DNA from 2 places in the Sinorhizobium sp. NFACC03 genome. Region 2 is predicted to be linked to the other one. Evidence: predicted binding sites of a transcription regulator. Region 2 holds the regulator's gene; the other holds the start of a gene.
What was found. Region 2 encodes HrcA, which represses chaperone genes, less so after heat shock. Its sites were predicted from a motif close to GTTAGCACTCNCNNNNNGNGAGTGCTAAC; they were not measured.
Positions count from the first base shown of each region.

Region 1: the regulator HrcA is predicted to act here: its motif matches at 1,716-1,744, upstream of groES (co-chaperone GroES).

Region 1 covers NZ_FMXF01000001.1:409,807-413,216, reverse strand. Annotated here, with positions in the region: gene BLU35_RS02025 (bifunctional riboflavin kinase/FAD synthetase) at 1-506, opposite strand, end outside; gene BLU35_RS02020 (TIGR01459 family HAD-type hydrolase) at 520-1,368, opposite strand; gene groES (co-chaperone GroES) at 1,803-2,099, shown strand; gene groL (chaperonin GroEL) at 2,162-3,410, shown strand, end outside.
Region 2 covers NZ_FMXF01000015.1:92,137-95,546, reverse strand. Annotated here, with positions in the region: gene BLU35_RS19320 (D-arabinono-1,4-lactone oxidase) at 1-219, shown strand, start outside; gene grpE (nucleotide exchange factor GrpE) at 299-916, opposite strand; gene hrcA (heat-inducible transcriptional repressor HrcA) at 1,182-2,261, opposite strand; gene rph (ribonuclease PH) at 2,422-3,141, shown strand; gene BLU35_RS19300 (VOC family protein) at 3,156-3,410, shown strand, end outside.

The sequences.
Region 1 (3,410 bases), on a different contig from region 2:
GACGAGATGACCGATGCGTTTTCGTCGCGGAAGGCATCGACGAGCGTCACGCCAAATCCGTTATCGCCGCCGGCCGCCATCAGGAAGGCGGGGCCGCCCTCGCGCCCCTTGCCGAAGTGAAAATCGAAACCGGTGACGACATGCGAGGCGTGCAGCCATTCGAGCAGGATACGGTGGATAAAATCCGATGCGGAAAGCTGCGAGAAGGTGCGGTCGAACGGATACTCGATGACGGCGCCGAAACCCATGCCTTCGAGAATGCGCGCCTTCAGCGGTGCCGGCGTCAGTCGGAAGACCGGGGTTTCCGGACGGAACACGGTTCTCGGATGCGGCTCGAAGGTCAGCACGAGCGCCGGCACACCGCGCGCATTGGCCTCCTCCAGCGCCCGTTTGAGCACCGACTGGTGACCACGGTGCACGCCGTCGAAGTTACCGATCGCGACGACGCCGCCGCGCAGATGCTGCGGAAGCGGATCACGGGTCTCGTTGCGATGAAAAACCGTCATCTCCGTCTTCCCGTCAGGCGAGCCGCGGCATCCAATATTTCGGCGACGCGCCTTCCTTCTTCAGGAAGGCGGCGAGCTTCGCCTCGTCGGTGCGGCTTTCGTTCATGTATTCCTGGGCGTGGATACCGGCACTGATATAGAGCAGATCGAAGCCGGCATCCTGGGCACCCTTGACGTCCGTCGGCATGCCGTCGCCAACGGCGATGACACGCGACAGGTCAAGCGCGCCGCGAACGGCCTTCGCCTCGGTCAGCGCCGCACGGTAGATGGCGATATAGGGCTTGCCGGCAATGCGCGCCTCGCCACCGAGCTCTTCATAGAGCTTGGCGATTGCGCCGGCACAGGGGATCAGCCTGTGGCCGCGCTCGACCACCAGATCCGGATTGGCACAGATGAACGGGATCTTGCGCTTGGCAAGCCCCGTCAGTGTCGCGCGGTAATGCTCCGGCGTTTCGGTTTCGTCGTCATAGAAGCCGGCACAAACGACCGTCTCAGCATCTTCCGACGAAACGATCTGCGTTCCCAGGCCTTCGAGCAGCGGCAGGTCGCGCTCGGCACCGATGAAGAAGATCTTTTTGGCGGCGGCGGCGATCAGCGCGCGGGTCACATCGCCCGAGGTCACGATCCGGTCGTAGGTTTCGTCCGGCACGCCGAGACCGCGGATCTGGATCTTCACACCCGGATGCGGACGCGGCGAGTTGGTGATCAGCACCACAGTCAGGCCGGCGGCACGCGCCTCGGCCAACGCCTCGCAAGCGGAGGCAAAGGCCTGCACGCCGTTATGAAGAACGCCCCAGACATCGCACAGCACCACGTCGTAGCGCGCAGCGATTTCCCGAAAACTGTTGATCCTTGCGGCCATTCTGGCTTCCTGCAAACACGGTTTCCGGCTTGCATGGCAAGGAAGGCAGGAGATTACAAGTCTCGGCGCCCGAAAAAGGCGCCCCCTCCCAAGGATTCCGGCGGTGTCGGGCGTCAAAGAAAAGTGCATTGCCGATGCCGCCCGCTTCGCCAAAGCACTTTGTAGCGGTTATCAACCGTCAAAATCCCGCCAATGCCATTCGTCGACGCGATCGCCTACATTTCGCCAAGAATGGGGCTAGGCTGCCTACGCCCTCGCCTGCTGCGCTCGCCCAAGGCTACTGCCGCCGGCAAAAAATCTAGGCGCCGATCCTTGACTCACCCCATACCCAGGCTTATCTCGGCATCGCTAGCACTCGATAAATGAGAGTGCTAACACCCATCCATCGGGTCGATCAGCGATCCGTAATGTCATTTGATCGAGGGATTAGACTAATGGCAAGCACCAACTTCCGCCCGCTGCACGACCGCGTCGTCGTTCGCCGCGTCGAGTCTGAAGAGAAGACCAAGGGCGGTATCATCATTCCGGACACCGCCAAGGAAAAGCCGCAGGAAGGCGAAATCGTCGCCGTCGGTTCGGGCGCCCGTGACGAAAGCGGCAAGGTTGTTGCTCTCGACGTCAAGGCTGGCGACCGCGTTCTGTTCGGCAAGTGGTCGGGCACCGAAGTCAAGATCAACGGCGAAGACCTTCTGATCATGAAGGAAGCCGACATCATGGGCATCATCGGCTGATCAGCCGTCGTCCACCCCTTTTTATGACAACCAATGGGCAATGAGCCCGGGAGTTTTCTCTAATGGCTGCAAAAGAAATCAAGTTCGGCCGCACCGCGCGCGAAAAGATGCTGCGTGGCGTCGACATCCTCGCTGACGCGGTAAAGGTCACGCTCGGCCCGAAGGGTCGTAACGTCATCATCGACAAGTCCTTCGGCGCTCCGCGCATCACCAAGGACGGCGTATCGGTCGCCAAGGAAATCGAACTCGAAGACAAGTTCGAAAACATGGGCGCCCAGATGGTCCGCGAAGTTGCTTCGAAGACCAACGACATCGCCGGCGACGGCACCACGACTGCAACCGTTCTTGCCCAGGCGATCGTTCGCGAAGGCGCCAAGGCCGTTGCTGCCGGCATGAACCCGATGGACCTGAAGCGTGGTATCGACCTCGCTGTCACCGAAGTCGTCAAGGATCTCCAAGCCAAGGCCAAGAAGATCAACACCTCGGAAGAAGTCGCACAGGTCGGCACGATTTCGGCCAACGGCGAGCGTCAGATCGGCCTCGACATTGCTGAAGCGATGCAGAAGGTCGGCAACGAAGGCGTCATCACGGTTGAAGAAGCCAAGACCGCCGAAACCGAACTCGAAGTCGTCGAAGGCATGCAGTTCGACCGCGGCTACCTCAGCCCCTACTTCGTCACCAACCCGGAAAAGATGGTCGCTGACCTCGACGACGTCTTCGTTCTCCTCCACGAGAAGAAGCTCTCGAACCTCCAGGCCATGCTCCCGGTTCTCGAAGCCGTCGTTCAGACCGGCAAGCCGCTCCTGATCATCGCTGAAGACGTCGAAGGCGAAGCTCTTGCAACGCTCGTCGTCAACAAGCTGCGTGGCGGCCTGAAGATCGCTGCCGTCAAGGCTCCGGGCTTCGGCGATCGCCGCAAGGCCATGCTCGAAGACATCGCCATCCTGACGGGCGGCACCGTGATCTCCGAAGACCTCGGCATCAAGCTCGAAAACGTCACGCTCGACATGCTCGGCCGTGCGAAGAAGGTTTCGATCTCCAAAGAAAACACGACGATCGTCGACGGCGCCGGCCAGAAGGCCGACATCGAAGGCCGCGTTGCCCAGATCAAGGCCCAGATCGAAGAAACCACCTCCGACTACGACCGCGAAAAGCTGCAGGAACGTCTTGCCAAGCTTGCTGGCGGCGTTGCCGTGATCCGCGTTGGCGGCTCGACGGAAGTCGAAGTGAAGGAAAAGAAGGACCGCATCGACGACGCTCTCAACGCGACGCGCGCTGCTGTTCAGGAAGGCATCGTACCGGGCGGCGGCG
Region 2 (3,410 bases):
TCGGGCGAGCCGGGAACCGATTATTGGGACTACCTGAGGGATGTCGATACGATCCTGCGGCAGTACGGCTCACGGCCGCATTGGGGCAAGCTGCATTTCCTCGGCGCCGAGGATGTGACGGCGCTCTATCCCCGTGCAGGCGATTTCCGGGCGCTGAGGGCCAAGGTCGATCCGGAGGGCCGCTTCCTCAACGATCACCTGCACCAGCTTTTCGGATAGCGTTTGCGGCTGACGCCGCTCAAAACAAAAACGCCGCGCGAACTTCGCGCGGCGTTTCTTTAGACTCTGATCCGTTGGATCAGGCAGTCGGTGCGTCACCGTTTTCGCCGGCCACGACCTTCGGTCCGCCCTTGGAGACGCCGACCATGGCCGGACGCAGAACACGGTCACCGATCACGTAGCCGGCTTGAACGACCTGCAACACCGTGTTGTTGGGCACGTCCGCATTGGGAATCTCGAACATTGCCTGATGGAAGTTCGGGTCGAACTTCTGGCCTTCCGGCTCAAGCTTCTTGACGCCGTGGCGCTCAAGCGCTGAAAGCATCGAGCGCTCGGTCATTTCCACGCCCTCGATCAGGGCGGTGAGGCCAGCCTCGCCTGCTTCCCTGGCCTCTGCCGGAATGGCATCGAGGGCGCGGCGCAGGTTATCCGAAACGGCGAGCATGTCGCGGGCGAAGCCGGCGACGGAATAGGACTTCGCATCCTTCACGTCGCGTTCGGTGCGGCGGCGCAGGTTGTCCATCTCGGCGGCAAGTCGAAGGTACTTGTCACGCAGCTCGGCGCTCTCCGCCCTGGCGAGCTCCAACGGATCGGGCTCGGCAACCGGCGCAGCTTCAGCGGCGTCGGCCGCATCGGGCGCGGCATCGAATACCTCGTCGGTGGCCTCGGGTCCGTGCTTGTTCGTATCGTCGGTCATGACGTTCTCCGCAGTGTCGTCTCTATCGTCCTTCGCATTTCCACGCCGCAAGCGCGAGCCTGCGTGTCAGCAAAAATGCCCTGTGACTGGATTTGAAGCCGATATCGAGGTTTGGGGCCGAAAAATCAAGGGTTCAATCGCGCTCCTACAGCGCCGCGCGACTGATCAGACGCGCAAAGGTTGCTGTAACACTTTGATTTGCTGCATGTCTTTGTCCTTGATCGAGGTCGATTTAAGGAGACATGTAGCGACTAAAAGCCCGCCTTTAGCGGGAAAGCCGCGACATCAGCTGCGCGGTATAATCGACCATCGGCACGATGCGGGAGTAGTTGAGCCGCGTCGGTCCGATGACGCCGACCGCGCCGACAATGCGATCCTCGCCATCGCGATAGGGCGCGACGATCAGCGAGGAGCCGGAGAGCGAGAAGAGCTTGTTTTCCGAGCCTATGAAGATCCGGACGCCCGGACCGCTCTCGGCAAGATCGAGCAGCTCGATCAGGCTGTCCTTCTTTTCGAGGTCGTCGAAGAGCATGCGCAGCCGATCGATATCCTCGGCCCCCTCCAGCCCTTCGAGCAGGTTGGCACGGCCGCGCACGATCAACCGCGCCGGCTTCTCGTCGCCTTCATTGCCCGACCAGATGGCGAGACCGCGCTCGACGAGGTCTTGCGACAGCGCGTCGAGTTCGCCGCGCACCGTCTGCTTCACCGTTTCAAGCTGGGTGCGCACCTCTCCGATCGTCTGGCCGGCAAGATGGGCGTTAAGGAAATTCGCGGCTTCGGTGAGCTGCGAGCTGGTGACCCCGGCGGGTAGTTCGATGATGCGGTTTTCCACCTGGTCGTGCTCGCCGACGAGAACGGCCAGCGCCTTGGTCGGCGCCAGGCGAATGAACTCGACATGCTTCAGTACGGGATCGGCCTTGGCGGTGATGACGAGGCCGGCCCCGCGTGACATGCCTGACAGCATCTGGCTGGCTTCGGTCAGCAGCGCATCGACCGGCTGCATATGATCATCGCGCCGCACCTGACGGTCGATCGACGCCCGGTCCTCGACCGAGAGATTGCCGACCTGCATGAAGGCATCGACGAAGAAGCGCAGCCCCGTCTGGGTGGGCAGACGGCCAGCGCTGACATGCGGCGAGTAGATGAGACCGAGATCTTCGAGATCGCTCATCACATTGCGAACGGAAGCGGGAGAGAGCGACATCGGCAGGAGCCGCGACAGATTGCGCGAGCCGAGCGGCTCGCCGCTCGTCAGATAGGTTTCCACGATGCGACGGAAAATTTCGCCCGAGCGCTCATCCAGCGCGGCTGCGATTTCCTTTGCTCCGGGATTGCGCAGTACCATGTCACTCCACACTCGCAGGCACATCCTGCCGTGCCCGGAATATAATGATCCTGCCGCCCGATGGCAAAAGGGAAAAATCGACTGGTCCCCCGGCTATCCACCGGTTCCCTTTGCCTGCGCCATGCTCTAGAAGGCTGACGAGATACGATAGGAGTTGACGATGCGGCCATCCGGCAGAAAAACCGACCAAATGCGCAAGGTTTCTTTCGAGCGCAATTTTTCCAAGCACGCGGAAGGCTCCTGTCTGGTGCGGTTCGGCGACACGCACGTGCTGTGCACCGCCAGCCTTGAGGAAAAGGTTCCGGCCTGGCTGCGCAACGGCGGCAAGGGTTGGGTGACGGCGGAATACGGCATGCTGCCGCGCGCCACCGGCGAGCGCATGAAGCGTGAGGCGGCAAACGGCAAGCAGAGCGGCCGCACCCAGGAAATCCAGCGCCTGATCGGCCGGTCGCTGCGCGCCGTCGTCGACCTTCCGGCGCTCGGCGAGCGCCAGATCTCGATCGACTGCGACGTCATTCAGGCCGATGGCGGCACGCGCACGGCCTCGATCACCGGTGCCTGGATCGCTCTCTACGATTGCCTGAAGTGGATGGAAGCGCGCAACATGGTCAAGGTCGAGAAGGTCCTGAAGGACCATGTCGCCGCCATCTCCTGCGGCATCTTCGCCAACCAGTCCGTGATCGACCTCGATTACCTCGAAGATTCCGCCGCCGAGACCGACGCCAACTTCGTCATGACCGGCTCCGGCGGCATCGTTGAAATCCAGGGCACGGCCGAAGGCAAGCCGTTCTCGGAAGAGGAATTTGCAAGCCTGATGGGCTTGGCAAAGAACGGCATTGCCGAACTGGTCGCGCTGCAGAAGCAGGCGATTGCAGGCTGACCACAGGAGAAAAGATGGCCCCGGCACTGGAAGGCGTACTCGAGACTGCGCTCTACGCGACCGATCTCGATGCCGCCGAGGCCTTCTACGGCGGCGTTCTCGGCCTTGAGAAGATCACCCGCGCTGGAAACCGGCACGTGTTCTTCCGCTGCGGCCAAGGCGTGCTTTTGATCTTCAATCCGGCCGAGACGGTGAAACCGCCAGCGCCGGACGCCACCCTGCCGGTGCCACCGCATGGAACGACCGGCCGGGGACACATGTGCTTTCGC